Desulfocurvus vexinensis DSM 17965: one gene and its partners. The protein of the gene in region 3 interacts with the protein of the main gene of each other region in a pairwise test. Links are inferred from orthologs where the notes say so. Each region holds a gene or a part of one and is shown on either strand. Other genes may lie near its edges.

Evidence for each region.
Region 1: the proteins of rpe (region 3) and G495_RS0102435 interact in binary tests that used the Escherichia coli proteins (3 or more experiments, as listed by UniProt). The link is inferred for Desulfocurvus vexinensis DSM 17965 from one-to-one orthologs.
Region 2: the proteins of rpe (region 3) and eno interact in binary tests that used the Escherichia coli proteins (3 or more experiments, as listed by UniProt). The link is inferred for Desulfocurvus vexinensis DSM 17965 from one-to-one orthologs.

The regions. Positions count from the first base shown.
Region 1 is NZ_JAEX01000001.1:526,525-531,481, reverse strand. The notes cover bases 1,294-4,281. They hold G495_RS0102435 (carbohydrate kinase family protein), read right to left. Parts: upstream 3,266-4,281; coding sequence 2,321-3,265; downstream 1,294-2,320. Other genes in these bases: G495_RS17190 (hypothetical protein), read right to left, coding at 3,644-4,201; cutA (divalent-cation tolerance protein CutA), read right to left, coding at 3,289-3,624; G495_RS0102440 (phosphotransferase family protein), read right to left, coding at 1,294-2,266. Also shown: G495_RS0102450 (MiaB/RimO family radical SAM methylthiotransferase), read right to left, coding at 1-564; G495_RS0102445 (adenylyl-sulfate kinase), read right to left, coding at 561-1,175; more of G495_RS0102440, read right to left, coding at 1,172-1,293; upp (uracil phosphoribosyltransferase), read left to right, coding at 4,408-4,957. UniProt on the Escherichia coli protein: Catalyzes the ATP-dependent phosphorylation of fructoselysine to fructoselysine 6-phosphate. Functions in a fructoselysine degradation pathway that allows E.coli to grow on fructoselysine or psicoselysine.
Region 2 is NZ_JAEX01000001.1:177,298-182,109, reverse strand. Bases 1,111-3,953 are described here. They hold eno (phosphopyruvate hydratase), read right to left. Parts: upstream 3,257-3,953; coding sequence 1,964-3,256; downstream 1,111-1,963. Other genes in these bases: G495_RS0100760 (type III pantothenate kinase), read right to left, coding at 3,338-3,953; folD (bifunctional methylenetetrahydrofolate dehydrogenase/methenyltetrahydrofolate cyclohydrolase FolD), read right to left, coding at 1,111-1,869. Also shown: ffh (signal recognition particle protein), read right to left, coding at 1-859; more of folD, read right to left, coding at 1,003-1,110; more of G495_RS0100760, read right to left, coding at 3,954-4,129; G495_RS0100755 (hypothetical protein), read left to right, coding at 4,302-4,812. UniProt on the Escherichia coli protein: Catalyzes the reversible conversion of 2-phosphoglycerate (2-PG) into phosphoenolpyruvate (PEP). It is essential for the degradation of carbohydrates via glycolysis.
Region 3 is NZ_JAEX01000001.1:355,531-360,230, forward strand. Bases 1,970-4,700 are described here. They hold rpe (ribulose-phosphate 3-epimerase), read right to left. Parts: upstream 3,804-4,700; coding sequence 3,135-3,803; downstream 1,970-3,134. Other genes in these bases: G495_RS21515 (hypothetical protein), read left to right, coding at 1,970-2,041; G495_RS0101620 (hypothetical protein), read left to right, coding at 2,085-2,312; G495_RS0101625 (hypothetical protein), read left to right, coding at 2,315-2,509; G495_RS0101630 (PilZ domain-containing protein), read left to right, coding at 2,602-2,964; ahbA (siroheme decarboxylase subunit alpha), read right to left, coding at 3,805-4,263. Also shown: G495_RS0101610 (DUF2207 domain-containing protein), read left to right, coding at 1-1,689; more of G495_RS21515, read left to right, coding at 1,895-1,969. UniProt on the Escherichia coli protein: Catalyzes the reversible epimerization of D-ribulose 5-phosphate to D-xylulose 5-phosphate.

The DNA of each region.
Region 1 (4,957 bases), 170 kb from region 3 along the record:
GGCGCAGAAGTTGTCGCAGCCCTGCATGATGCTCACGAAGGCCTGCCCGGGCCGGGCCAGGGCCGCGTCTCCGGTTTCGGGCTGCACGGCTCCCTGCTCCCCCCCGGCTCCGGGCTCCCCGGCCAGCGCGGGCAGGTGCAGAGCCCGGGGCAGGAAGGCGGACTCGAAGTCCAGCAGGGCCAGGGGCCCGGGCTCGGCGCCCGAGGCCAGGGCGTCCAGGGCGCGGGGCACGCGCGCGGTCTGGTCCGTGCCGAAAACCAGGCGCACCAGGGGGTAGCGCTCGAAAAACCCGCGCCCCACCTGCTGGGCCACGCAGCCGCCCACAGCGAAAAACCGCCCCGGCACGTCGGCCCCCAGGCGCGACAGGCGGCCCAGCAGGTCGTACACCTTGCGCTCGGGCTTCTCGCGCACCGAGCAGGTGTTGACCAGCACCACCCGCGCGCGGTCCTCGGGGGCGCGGGTCCAGCCGTGGGCGCCCAGGGCGCGGCCCAGCCAGTCCGAGTCGTGGGCGTTCATCTGGCAGCCGAAGGTCAGGATATGAAAGGTCTTGTTTTCCGGATTCATGGGCTCGCTTCGGCGCCCGTGGCGCCGTCCAGCCAGCCGCGCAGCCAGGTCAGCGCGCGGCGGCGGGTTTCATCCTTGGGGATGTCATCGTTGGTGATGGCCAGCTCGGCGCGCGGGTCTTCCTCGAAGGGCACGTCCACGCCGACGACCTCGCCCAGGCCCGGGAACTGGCGCCCCGTCTCGCGGCGCTCCAGGGCCTTGGCGTACAGCCCGGCCATGACCAGCCCCTCGGGCCGCCGCGCCTCGCGGGCCATGGCCGTTTCCAGCCGGCAGCGCACATGGACCTCGGCGAAGCGCGCGATGAGCGACCGGGCGTACTCCCGGAAGGCCACGCGATACGCCGCGCCGTCCATGAGCACCCCGCGCCCGGCGGCGGCCAGGGCGGCGGCCTCCTCGGCGAACAGGCGGTAGGCCTCTTCGCGCTCGGCGGCGCTGTACTGCGGCTGCGGGAAATAGGCCTTGCGCCGGGCGTCCATCTGCAGCAGCACCACGTCGCGGCCCTCGTCGGCCAGGGCCTGGGCCAGCCCGCGCGCCAGGGCCGACTTGCCCGACCCCGGCAGCCCCACGACCCACACGGCCCAGCCAGCCCCGCCGGGCTTGCCGCTGCTCACCGCAGGTAGTGGTTGAAGTCCATGTAGTTGAACCTCCCGTCCTCCAGCACGTTCTCCACGAAGCGCAAAAGCGCGGCGCGGACCTCGGGCGTGTGGCGTGGGTACCACTGCGGCGAGGCGACCACAAGCCCCCGGAACACATAGAACGGCGCCACCACCTCCATGGCCTGGGTGTCGCCCGTGGCTTCGAGCCAGGACTGCCACAGGGCGGTATACAGCTCCAGGAACGGCCCTTCCAGCCGGGGCCGCCCGCCCAGCAGGCCGAACAGCGCGTAGTTGAGGGTCATGGTCGCCACGTCCCCGGCGGGCTCGCCCCACACGCCGCGGCTGCGGTCCAGCACGCGGAAGTCGAAGCGGCCCGCGTCGTCGCGCGTCACCAGCACGTTCCAGGGGTGAAAGTCGCCGTGGACCTCGGCCAGGCGGTGGGTGTAGCCGCGCAGCTTCCAGCGCCAGTCCACCAGCCGCCTCTCCAGGGCCTTGAAGCGTTCGGGCGGGAAGGCCGCGTAGGGGTGCGGGTAGCCGTCCACGATGCCGTAGATGCACTCGCAGTCGCCGATGAGGTTGCGCACGTGGCGGATGTAGCGGTCGGGGTCGTCCTGGCGCACGGCATGCACCCGCGCCAGCCAGCGCCCGAACTCGCGCGCCAGCTCCAGATCGTACTCCGTCAGGCCGTGCTCGCCGATGCGCTCCAGCTCCAGGAAATAGTCCGACCCCGGGAGCATCTCGTTGACGATGAAGAACTCGCGGGCCGCGCGCACGGGCACCAGCCGCCCCGAGGCGTTGACGTAGCCCATGCCCAGGGGCCGGGCGTGGCGTTCCATGCGCGCGCCGGTCTCATACTGGAAGATGGCCACCCGGGCGCGGTCCCAGTAGTCCTGGTGGCCGTAGCGGTCACCGCGCATGAGCGAGAACACGGCCTCGCCCACCTTGCCCGCGCGCTCCCAGCGCACCAGCACCGGGCGGCCATAGCCGAAGTCCTTGATGCCCTGCTCGTCCAGCGACCCCACGGCGCCCAGGGCCGTGACCCGCACCTGGCCGCCCAGGGCCTCGCCCAGGTAGCGTTCCACGCTCTCGCGCGTCAGCTCGATCATCGTCGGCCTCCTTGTGCAGTTTGGCCGACCCGGCGCCCCGGGCGCCCGCAGGCGTCAGCGCGCCGGGGCCGGGCCGAAGTGGCGCTCGTACACGGCCCAGAACTCGTCCTGGGTGAAGGCGTGCTCCTGGGTGCCCAGGTTCTCCACGGCCCATTTGGCGCACACGGCGCCCAGGCGCGCGGCCTCGGGCAGGGCCAGCCCCAGGGCCAGGCCCTTGAGCAGCCCGGCGCGGAAGGCGTCGCCCGCGCCCGTGGGATCCACCACCCGGGCCACCGGCACGGCGGGCACCTCGGTGACCGTGCCGTCCGCCGCGTGGATGCGCGCGCCCTGCTCGCCCAGGGTGGTGATGACGCTGCCGGCCATGCCCAGCAGCTCGGCCAGGGACCGGCCCGTGGCCTTCATGATCATCTCCAGCTCGTAGTCGTTGGAGACCAGGGCCATGGCCCCGTCGATGCACCCAGCCATGGCCTCGCCGGACAGGGCGGTGATGTTCTGCCCGGGGTCGAAGATGTAGGGGATGCCCTTGCCCTTGTAGAGCGCGGGCAGGGCCACCATGTCTTCGAGGTTGCCCGGGGAGACGATGGCCAGGGCGCGGGCCGGGTCCACCCCGGCGGCATCGAAGCCGCAGCGCGTGCCCATGGCCCCGGGGTTGAAGCAGGTGATCTGGTTGTCGGCCTGGTCGGTGGTGATGTGGCAGTTGGCCGTCAGTTCGCCGGGCACGCGGCAGACGCCCGACAGGTCCAGCCCCAGAGCCGTCAGGCGCTCCTGGTAGCGGTCAAAGTCCTTGCCTGCGGCGGAGAGGATGCGCGGGTGCTCGCCGAGCAGGGCCAGGTTGTAGGCGATGTTGCCCGCCGTGCCGCCGAAGCGCTCGGTCAGCCCGTTGCCCACGAAGCAGACGTTGAGGATGTGGATTTTGTCGGCCAGGATATGGTCGGCGAACCTGCCGGGAAAGCTCATGATGCGGTCGAAGGCCAGGGAGCCGGAGACGAGGATGTGCATGGGCAGGGGATCTCCTTTCGGGATTATGCGGTCGTGTCGGGCCGGGTCTGCTCGCGGATCCAGTCCAGGAACGGGGCGCTGCCTCCGGCCAGGGGCAGGGCCACAATGCAGGGAACGTCGTAGGAATGGGCCTGGCGCACGGCCAGGATCAGTTCGTCCAGGCGGTCGGCCCAGGTCTTGGCGATGAAGGCCGTCTCGCCCTCGTCGTGGACGGTGCCCTGCCAGGAATAGATGGACCGGACGGACCCCAGGACGTTGACGCAGGCCGCCAGGCGCCGCTGCACCAGCAGGCGGCCGATGCGCGCGGCCTCGTCGGCGTCCGCCGCCGTCATGTAGACGATGAGGGCTCCCGTGTCCATGGCCGCGCCCTGCCCCGGCCTACTTGGGGCACACCGGCGCGGCGCCCGCCGGAAGGCCGAAAAGGTAATCGACGATGAGGGCCTTCTCTGCGGAGTCCACCTGGGCCCCGCGCATCATCATGCGCGTCACCGTCACGTCCCAGGCGTCCTTGCCCTTGCCGCGCAGGTTGCGGCAGATGCGCACCGTGTCGTGGCAGCGGGTGCAGCGGCTCATGACCAGGGTCGGGCCGTCGTGGGCCTCGGGCGGGGCGGCCTGCTCCGGGGCCGGGCACACGGGCGGGCTGCCCGGCTCCAGGGCCGCCAGCCAGTCCACCAGGATGCGCTTTTCGTCCACGTCCAGGCGCGCGCCGCCCCGGTGCATCTCGTTGACCACCCAGTCCCAGCCGCCGCGGTCGAGCTTGCCGAGCTTGGCGCAGGCCAGCTCCGTGCCGTGGCAGGCCGTGCAGCGCTCCTGGAGCAGGGCCGCGCCGTCCTGCGCGGCCATGGCCAGGGCCAGGGACAGGAACAAACCCAGAGGCAGCGCCAGGGCCAGGGCGGCCCCCGCGCGCCGGATGCGTTTTGCAGACAGCATGGCCATGCACACCTCCCGCGCCGCAGGCCCGGCGCAAGCCCGAGAATAGCAGGCCCGGCGGCAAAAGCAAACCGCTTTCGCCGGACGCGGCGGGCCGCCCTGGCCCCGCGCCGCGCGCCAAAAGGGTTGACCTCGGGTCGCCAACGGAGTTAGGCGGTTGTGGATTTGCCCCGGTTCCGTCACCGCCGCACCCTTCATCAAACGGAGACACCATGCCCCTGCACGTCGTGGACCACCCGCTGGTTCGGCACAAGCTCGGCCTGCTGCGCCAGGACGGGCTGTCCACCAAGGACTTCCGCCAGCTCGCCAACGAGGTCGCCCGCCTGCTGACCTACGAGGCCACCAAGGACCTGAAGACCGAGAAGAAAACCGTCAAAGGCTGGGCGGGCGACGTGGTGGTGGACAACATCGAGGGCAAGACCCTGACCGTGGTGCCCATCCTGCGCGCCGGGCTGGGCATGCTCGACGGCGTGCTGGACATGGTGCCCGGCGCCAAGACCAGCGTGGTCGGCTTCTACCGCAACGAGGAAACTTTGAAACCCGTGCAGTACTACGTGAAGCTGGCCAACCAGATCGACAAGCGCATGGCGCTGATCCTGGACCCCATGCTGGCCACGGGCGGCACGCTCATCGCCACCATCGACCTGCTCAAGAAGGCCGGGTGCAAGTCCATCCGGGGGCTGTTCCTGGTGGCGGCGCCCGAGGGCCTGCGCCGCCTGGAAGCGGCCCACCCCGACGTGGACGTCTACACGGCGGCGGTGG
Region 2 (4,812 bases), 180 kb from region 3 along the record:
CGGGGTGGAAGATCTCCAGGTCCGAGACCTTCTCGCCCATGCCCACGAACTTGATGGACTTGCCCGTGACGTGCTTGATGGACAGGGCCGCGCCGCCCCGGGCGTCGCCGTCCATCTTGGTCAGCACCACGCCGGAAAGGTCCAGCCTGGCGTCGAAGCTCTCGGCCACGGTCACGGCGTCCTGGCCGGTCATGGCGTCGGCGACGAACAAGATCTCCTGCGGGCCCACGGCGGCCTTGATGGCCGCAAGCTCGCCCATGAGCGTCTCGTCCACATGCAGGCGGCCCGCCGTGTCCAGGATGGCCACGTTGCAGCCTTGCTCGCGGGCGGCGGCCACGGCGGCGCGGGCGATGTCCACCGGGTCCTGCCCGGACTGGGACGGATGCACCGGCACGTCGAGCTGGCGCGCCAGGGTCGTCAGCTGGTCGATGGCCGCCGGGCGGTACACGTCCGCAGGGACGAGGTACGGCTTCATCTTGTGCACCCGGCGCAGGTACAGGGCCAGCTTGGCCGAGGAGGTCGTCTTGCCCGAGCCCTGCAGGCCGACCATCATGATCACCGCCGGGGCGCCGCGCAGCTCCAGGCCCTTGGCCTCGCCGCCCAGAAGCGTGACCAGCTCGTCGTGGACGATCTTGACCACCTGCTGGCCGGGGGTCAGGCTGCGCAGCACCTCCTGGCCCAGGCAGCGCTCGCCCACGCGGGCCACGAAATCCTTGGCGACCTTGAAGTTGACGTCGGCCTCAAGAAGCGCAAGACGCACCTCGCGCAGGCCCTCCTGGATGTTGCTCTCATCCAGGCGGCCCTGACCCTTGAACTTCTTGAAGACGCCGCCCAGGCGGTCTTGGAGGCTTTCGAACATGCGCTATGGGCTCCTGCAAGCAAAAAGAGCTTTTCATTAAAGAACCGCCGCAGATTCGTCAAGTGCGCAAACCACGTCGCCGGGGGCGGCGGGAACGTGCCCCCCCCCGGCCACGGCGCCGCACCCCGCCCGGGCGGCCCCGGCTACGCGCCCAGGTGCGCGGCGCAGGCGGCCACGGTGTTGGTCAGCAGTTGGGCGATGGTCATGGGCCCAACGCCGCCGGGCACGGGGCTGATGGCCGCGCACTTGTCCTTCATGGCCTCGAAATCGCAGTCGCCCACCAGCCCCGCCTCGGTGCGGTGGATGCCCACGTCCACCACCACGGCGCCGTCCTTGATCCAGTCGGCCTTGACGTGCAGCGGGCGGCCCACGGCGGCGATGACGATATCGGCCTCGCGGCAGCAGGCGCGCTGGTCGTCCAGGGGCGTGCGCGAATGGACCACGGTGGTGGTGGCGTCGCCCAGGGCGCCGTATTCCAGCAGCATCAGCGCCATGGGCTTGCCCACGATGTTGGAGCGGCCCAGCACCACCGCGCGCTTGCCCGCCGTGGTCACGCCGTGGCGGCGCAGCAGCTCGATCACGCCCGCCGGGGTGCAGGGCCGGTAGCCGGGCAGCCCCAGGGCCAGGCGGCCCATGTTTTCGGGATGGAAGCCGTCCACGTCCTTGTCCGGGGCGATGCGCTCCAGGCAGGCCTGGCTGTGCAGCCCTTTGGGCAGGGGCAGTTGCAGCAGGATGCCGTCCACGGCGGGGTCGGCGTTGAGGCGGTCGATGAGGGCCTCCAGCTCGCCCTGGGCCACCGCGGCGTCCAGGCGGTGGGAGAAGGAGACGATGCCCGCCTCGGCGCAGCCTTTTTCCTTCATGCGCACGTAGACCTGGCTGGCGGGGTCGTCGCCCACGAGGATCACGGCCAGGCCCGGGGCGCGGCCGTGGTCCTGGCGCAGGGCGTCCACCCTGGCCTTGAGTTCCGTGCGGATGGTGGCCGCCGTGGCCTTGCCGTCCAGAAGAATCATGTTGCGTCTCCGGTTGGGGTTGGGGCCGGGAAAAGGGAGCGGGGCGCGGGCCTGTAAAGCTCCCGCGCCCCGCGTCGTTCCGGGGGCTTGCGCCCTAGTCCATGTCGAACCACTGCTCGCCCATGATGGGCCCGAAGTAGAGGCCGTCGTCCTCCAGGTCCTCCTCGATGCGCAGCAGCTGGTTGTACTTGGCCAGACGGTCCGAACGCGACAGCGAGCCGGTCTTGATCTGCCCGGCGTTCACGGCCACGGCCAGGTCGGCGATGAAATGGTCCTCGGTCTCGCCCGAGCGGTGGGAGATGACCGTGGTGTACGCGGCGCCCCGGGCCATTTCGATGGTGTCCAGGGTTTCGGTGACGGTGCCGATCTGGTTCAGCTTGATGAGGATGGAGTTGGCCACGCCCTCCTCGATGCCCCGGGCCAGAATCTCGGGGTTGGTGACGAAGATGTCGTCGCCCACGAGCTGGATGGTCTCGCCCAGCCGGGCCGACAGCGCCTTCCAGCCGTCCCAGTCGCCCTCGGCCAGCCCGTCCTCGATGGAGACGATGGGGAAGCGCGAGCACATGTCGGCGTAGTAGTCGATAAGCTCGGCGGCGGACAGGATGCGCTTCTCGCCCGCAAAGTTGTACATGCCGTCCTTGTGGAACTCGCTGGCCGCCGCGTCGATGGCCAGGGCGATGTCGCGCCCGGGCTCGTAGCCTGCGGCGGTGATGGCGCGGATGATGTACTCGAAGGCCTCCTGGTGGCTAGCGAGGTTGGGCGCGAAGCCGCCCTCGTCGCCCACGCTGGTGACGTGGCCGTCCTTGGCCAGGATCTTCTTGAGGCTGTGGAAGGTTTCGGCGCCCATGCGCAGGGCCTCGGCGAAGGTGTCCGCGCCCAGGGGCACGATCATGAACTCCTGGATGTCCAGGTTGTTGGGCGCGTGGGCCCCGCCGTTGATGATGTTCATGAGCGGCGCGGGCAGCACCTTGGCGTTGGGGCCGCCCAGGTAGCGGTACAGGGGCAGGCCCAGGAACTTGGCCCCGGCGCGGGCGGCGGCCATGGACACGCCGAGCATGGCGTTGGCCCCCAGGCGCGACTTGCTCTCGGTGCCGTCCAGGTCGATGAGCGCGTTGTCCAGGGCCACCTGGCGCAGCGCGTCCAGGCCGACCACGTTCTCGGCGATCTCGCCGTTGACGTTTTCCACGGCCTTCTGCACGCCCTTGCCGCCGTAGCGCGCGGGGTCGCCGTCGCGCAGCTCCAGGGCCTCGCGGGTGCCGGTGGAGGCGCCCGAGGGCACCGCCGCGACGCCCTTGGCCCCGGAGTCGGTGGTCACTTCGACCTCCAGGGTCGGGTTGCCGCGCGAATCGAGAATCTCCCTGGCCCAGACATTGACGATGGTGCTCATGGGTGCTCTCCTTGCAAGGATGGCTGCATGTGTGCGGCGCGCCGGGCGCGCCGGGGGCGGGACGCCGCAGCGTCCCTCGTATCAGAAATGTGTGCCCTGCGCCACAAGGGCGGCGCTCAGGCCTTCCATGACCAAGGCGGGCCGCACGTGGCCGATGGCCGGGCACAGGGCCGCCACCGCCGGGGCCAGCCCGCCCGTGGCCACCACCTCGGCGGGCCCGCCCATGAGCGCCGCCAGCCGCGCCGCCAGCCCCTCGGCCAGGGCCGCGAAGCCGAACAGGAAGCCCTGGTTCAGGCTGACCTGGGTGTCGAAACTCAGGCGCAGGGCGGGCTCGTCCAGGGTCAGGGCCAGGGGCGGCAAAAGCGCCGTGCCCGCCGTCAGGGCGTCCGCCGCAGTGCGCATGCCCGGGCAGGTCAGCCCGCCCAGGTACTCGTCGCCGCGCACGCAGTCCACCGTGGTGGCCGTGCCGAAATCGACGACCACCAGGCGCCCGGCCCCGGGCAGGGCCACGCGCGCGCCGAAGGCCCCGGCCAGCCGGTCCGCCCCCACGTTGGGCGGGATGGCGGCCATGTTGGCAAAGCCCAGGGGCAGGTCGCGCGGGGCGAACAGCGGGTCCCGGCCCGTCAGCTCGCGCACCAGGGCCGCCACGGCGCCGTTTGCCGCAGGCACCACCGACGACACCGCCGCCCCCGCCAGGGCGCCGGGGGCCAGCCCGGCCCCGGCGCACAGGGCCAGCACCGCCGCCTCCAGGGCCTGCGCCCCGCCATGGGTGGCCACGGCGCGCGCCGGGCCGGGTTGCCCGCCGGGCGCGGCCAGGGCGGCCTTGATATTGGTGTTGCCGACGTCGAGTATCAGGAAGGGGGTGTCGTTCATGGCCGTCCGGGCGCGGGCTTTCGCCGCTCCCAGGACTGTAGCGATTTGGCGCGGAAACTCAAGCGTCCTTTTCGTGTTCGAAACAGGTTGTCCTTTTCCCTGGCCGAGGGTATGGGATGGGAGGAGTGCGACCCATTAACAGACCAGATTCCTGGGAGAAAGGACGGACGCCATGGACCCGACGACCCTCATTCCGGCCACCGAGCCCTACCAGGTGCAGTGGTGGATCTTCCAGGCCCTCTTGAGCCTGGGCTTCCTGGTACACATCCTGCTCGTGAACGTCATGCTCGGCACGGCGGTCATGGCCCTGGCCGGCGGCCTGGGCGGGGCGGACGACCCCTCGGCCAAGGCCATCTCCACCAAGCTGCCCACGGTCATCGCCTTCACCGTGAACTTCGGGGTGGTGCCGCTGCTCTTCCTCCAGGTGCTCTACGGGCATTTCTTCTACATCAGCGACATCATCATGGGCTGGTTCTGGCTCTCGGTTCCCTTCCTGGTCATGTTCGCCTACTACATGGCCTACCTGTTCGACTTCCGCTACGAGCGCCTGGGCCAGGGGCGGACCGCCGTGCTGGCCCTGGCCGTGGTCTGCATGACGGCGGTGGCCTTCTTTTTCGTCAACAACCTGACCATGTTCCTGACCCCCGACCGCTGGCTGGCCTATTTCGAGAACGACCGGGGCA
Region 3 (4,700 bases):
GATTTTCCCACCGTCTACCCGCATCCCGCGCCCTGGGCCCAGGCCCTGGGGCTGGTGCGCCGCGTGGGTTTTTCCGTGCGCGGCGCCATGCGCGACGGCGCTCCCGAGGCCTTCGCCCTCCGCCCCCGGCCCGGCGGGGTGCGCGTGTACCTGGGCCGCGAGGACGCGCTGCTGCCGCCCGGGCCGCACACCTTCACCCTGGCCTACGAAACCACGGACCAGCTGGGCTTTTTCGCCGACCACGACGAACTGTACTGGAACGTCACGGGCCAGGGCTGGACCCTGCCCATCCTGCACGCGGCGTGCGAGGTGGCCCTGCCCCCGGGGGCGCGGCTGCTGGGCGCCGAGGCGTTCACCGGGTTCTCCGGCCAGCGGGGCGCGGCGTTCAGCGGCGGGCCGCAGGGCCCGGAGCTGGCCGCTTTCGCCACCACGGCGCCCCTGGCCCCCGGCCAGGGCCTGACCGTGGCCGTGCGCCTGGGCAAGGGCGCGGTGGCCGCCCCGGGCGGGGAGGCCGCCCGGCTGGCGCGCGACAACCCCGGGCCCCTGGGCGCCCTGGCCGGGCTGCTGGCGGCCCTGGGCGCCTACCTCTGGGCCTGGCGCCGCGTGGGCCGCGACCCCGGGGGCGGGGTGGTGGTGCCGCGCTTCCGGCCCCCGGCGGGGGTCAGCCCCGGGGCGGCGCGCTACGTGTTGCGCATGGGCTTCGACGACCATGTGTTCGCCGCCGCGCTGGTGGGGCTGGCCGTGCGCGGGGCCGTGCGCCTGGACCGCGCCCCCGGCGGCGCCTGGACCGTGGCCCGCGCCGCCGCCGCTGCCGAGGGCCTGGAACCCGAGGAGCGGGCCCTGCTGGAGGCGCTGTTCGCCCGGGGGCCGGAGGTGGCCCTGCGCCAGGAGGCCCACGCCGTGGTCCGCCCGGCGCGGGCGGCCCTGCGCAAGGCCCTGGCCGCGCGCTACCGGGGGGTGCTCTTCCGCGGCAACGCGGCCTGGCTGGCGCCGGGGCTGGCCCTGGGTCTGGCGGCCACGGGCGCCGCGCTGTGGGGCGCGCCCGAGCCGGTGCCCGCCGCCTTCCTCGCCCTGTGGCTGACCGTCTGGACGGCCATCACTGCGGGGCTCGTGCTGCGCGCCCTGGCCGCGCCCGCCGTGGGCACCCTTGTTCCGGCCCTGGCCTTCGCCGCCGGGTGGTGCGGCGGGGCGTTCATGCTCGGCGCGACGGCGGGCGGGCTGGCCCTGGCGGTGGTCGCCCTGGCCGGGGCCATGGCCGTGCTCTTCGCCTGGCTCATGCGCGCCCCGACGCCCGGGGGCCGCGCGGTGATGGACGAGCTGGAGGGCTTTCGCCTGTATCTGGCCGTGGCCGAGGAAGAGCGCCTGAACCTGCTCAACCCGCCGGACCGGACCCCGGAGCTGTTCGACGCCTGCCTGCCCTACGCCCTGGCCCTGGACTGCGAGCAGCAGTGGGCGCGCAAGTTCAGCGCCGTGCTGGAGGCCGCCGGGCGCGATCCGCACGCCGCCTCGCGCGGGGCGGGGCTGGCCGCGCGCGGGGGGCTGGGGCCGGGCGGGCGCGGGGGCGGGCTGGGCAGCTCCCTGGCCGGGGCCATCGCCGCGTCCTCGTCGGCCCCGGGCTCGGGGCGGGACTCGGGCGGCGCGGGCCGCGCGGGCGGCGGCGGCGGCGGCGGGGGCGGCGGGGGCTGGTAGCCCCGGGCGCGGCGGCGCATGCAATGGAACGCCCTGCCGTCATGGGGAAATCCGGCCCCTCCCCTGGCGCGCGGGCACGGCCAAACGGGGCGTTCCCGGCGCCCCGGACAGCTGGCAGCCCCGGGCGCGTGGCCTGCGCGGTTGCCTTTCGGCCCGCGCGGGGCTATAGCATGGGGGCGCCAACGCGCATACGGAGAAATGCAACATGTGGGAATCACTTTCTTTCCTTCTGAAGGCTGCGGCCATGGTCGTGATCTTCACCCTGCTGGCCCTGGGGGCCGGGGTGGGCATCGTGCGCGCCGCCAACCGCCGCGCGCGCCAGCGCGGGCAGGGCGGGGCCCCGGGCCGCTGAGGCCCGCCCGCGCCGCAACCCTTCGCCAGGAGCCGTATCTGCCATGAACATCCTGCGCATCCTCATCAAGGCCCTGTCCTTCGTGCTGGCCATCCCGTTCATCACCTACGGGTTCCTGGGGCTCATCAGGGCCATGCGCCTGGAGGGCGTCATCGACGACTACATGGGCTTCATCGGCTCCTACCGCAACCCGGTGACGGCGCTAATCCTGGTGGTCATCGGCGGCTGCCTGCTCTACGGCCTGAACGCCCTGGCCTCCAGGATCCGCTGACCATGGCCGAGCCCACTCCCGCGCCCCGGCCCTGGTGGCACAAGAATGCCTGGAAGATCGCCTACTTCGCCGCAGGCATCCTCTTCATCGGCCTGTCGCGCTTTTTCGTACCCTTCTGGCCGCGGTTCATCATTCTTTCCGCGTGGGCCGTGGGCATGGCGCTGATTTTCATCCGCCAGCTCGAAGCCGGGAAATGAGTGCCGGGGGTTGGCAGCCCCGGGCCGGATGGTGTACGGTGACGCCCGGACCCCTGCGCCCCGGCGGCGCCGGGCGGGGGCCGGGAGGGTGCATGACCGACCAGCGCAGCCGCAGCCGGGTTCCGGCCCGCTTCGAAGCCACCGTGTCCTGGCAGGGGCTGACCGTGCCTGTGATCAGCCTGAACATCAGCCTGCGCGGGATGCTCTGCGAGGCGCCCCTGGGCCTGGGCATGCACGCCGGGGACGCCTGCACCGTGCGCCTGACCCTGGCCCCGGACGTGGTGCTGGGCATCGCCGCCCGGGCCGCGCGTGCCGGGGGCGAATCCCTGGCCCTGGCCTTCGAGGAGATGGACCCCGCGACGTTCGCCCACCTGCGCAACCTGGTGCGCTACGCGGCCAGCGACCCCGACGCCATCGACGCCGAGCTGGCCGGGCCCTGCGCGGGCCCCTGCTGACCCCGGGCCGGGCCGCAGGGTCCGGCGCCGCCTGCCGCGTCGCCCCATCCATGAGCCCGCGCCCCGCGCCCCCTGCGCATGACCCCGCGCCGCGCCCCGCGCCCCCACGCAAAAAGGCCGCCGCACCCGCAAGGGTGCGGCGGCCTTTTCGGGCGGCCCCGGCGGCGCGGCTACAGGGCCCCGGCGGCGCGCAGGAAGGCCTCGTGGCGCTCTTTGTAGGGCGGGAACTTGAAGAAGGCCGAGCCGGAGACCAGACAGTCGGCCCCGGCGGCCACCAGTGCGGCGGTGTTCTCGGGCGTGCAGCCGCCGTCCACCTGGATCAGGCAGCGCGGGTTCAGCCGGTCGCGCAGGGCGGCCAGCTCGCGGATCTTGTCCAGGGAGAAGGGGATGAACGACTGCCCGCCGAAGCCGGGGTTGACGCTCATGATGAGCACCAGGTCCAGCTGCGGCAGCAGGTAGCGCACGGCGTCCACGGGGGTGGCCGGGTTGAGCGCCACGCCCACCTGCTTGCCCAGCTCGGCCACGGCGGCGCAGGTGCGCTCCAGGTGGCGGGTGGCCTCGGCGTGCACGCAGATCAGGTCCGCCCCGGCGCGGGCGAAATCGGCCACATAGCGCGCGGGCTCCTCGACCATGAGGTGCACGTCGAAGAACAGCCGCGTGCGCCCGCGCAGGGCGCCGATGATCGGTGCGCCCAGGGTGATGTTGGGCACGAAGGCGCCGTCCATCACGTCCCAGTGGACCCACTTGAGCCCGGCGGCCTCCAGGGCGGCCAGCTCCTCGGCCAGGCGCCCGTAGTCGCTGGACAGCAGGGACGGCGAGAGCAGGAAGGGCCGGGTCATGCTACTCCTCCCCGCCCTGCATGGCGAAATCGACCTTGATCTTGAAGAGCCGGGTGGCGGGCAGGTAGAGCACGTCCACCCCCGTGGCCGCGCCGATGTCCGCCAGGGCCTGCTGCACGGTTTCGGGGTCTTCGCCGATGAAGGTGAACCAGACGTTGAACTCGTGGTCGCGCAGGTAGTTGTGCGTCACGCCCGGGTGGGCGTTGACCGTGGCCACGAAGTGCTCCATGCGCTCGGGCGGCACCTTGGCCGCGCACAGGGTGGAGTGCCAGCCCAGGCGCGCGGACTGGAAATTGGCCCCGATGCGCCGGATGACGCCGGACTCCTTGAGGGCGCGCACGCGGGCCAGGGTCTCGGCCTCGGTCAGCCCCAGGTCGCGGCCAAGCTCCGCATAGGGCCGCGCGGCCACGGGAAAGCCGGACTGGATCACGTCCAGGATTCTGCGGTCGATGGCGTCCATCACGACTCCTCCCCCTTGCGGCGCGCCCGGGCCGGCTCGTGGGAGCACAGCGGCTCGGCGGCCATGTGGTCGCCGGACATGGTGTAGGCCCGGGCCCGGCACCCGGCGCAGACCTTGTGGTACTCGCAGACCCCGCACTTGCCCGTGAACTCGTCCTGGTTGCGGAACTGGTTGAATATCTTCGAGCTTTTCCAGATTTCCGGGAAGGGCGTCTCGCGCACGTTGCCGCAGTCCAGCACCAGGTAGCCGCAGGGCTGGACCTGCCCGGTGTGCGACACGAAGCAGAAGCCCACCCCGCCCAGGCAGCCGCGCGACACGGCGTCCAGCCCGAAGTTCTCGAAGGTCACGGGGATGCCCTCGGCCTTGGCGCGCTGGCGCAGGATGCGGTGGTAGTGCGGAGCGCAGGTGGCCTTGAGCTGCATGGCCGTGGTCTTCTG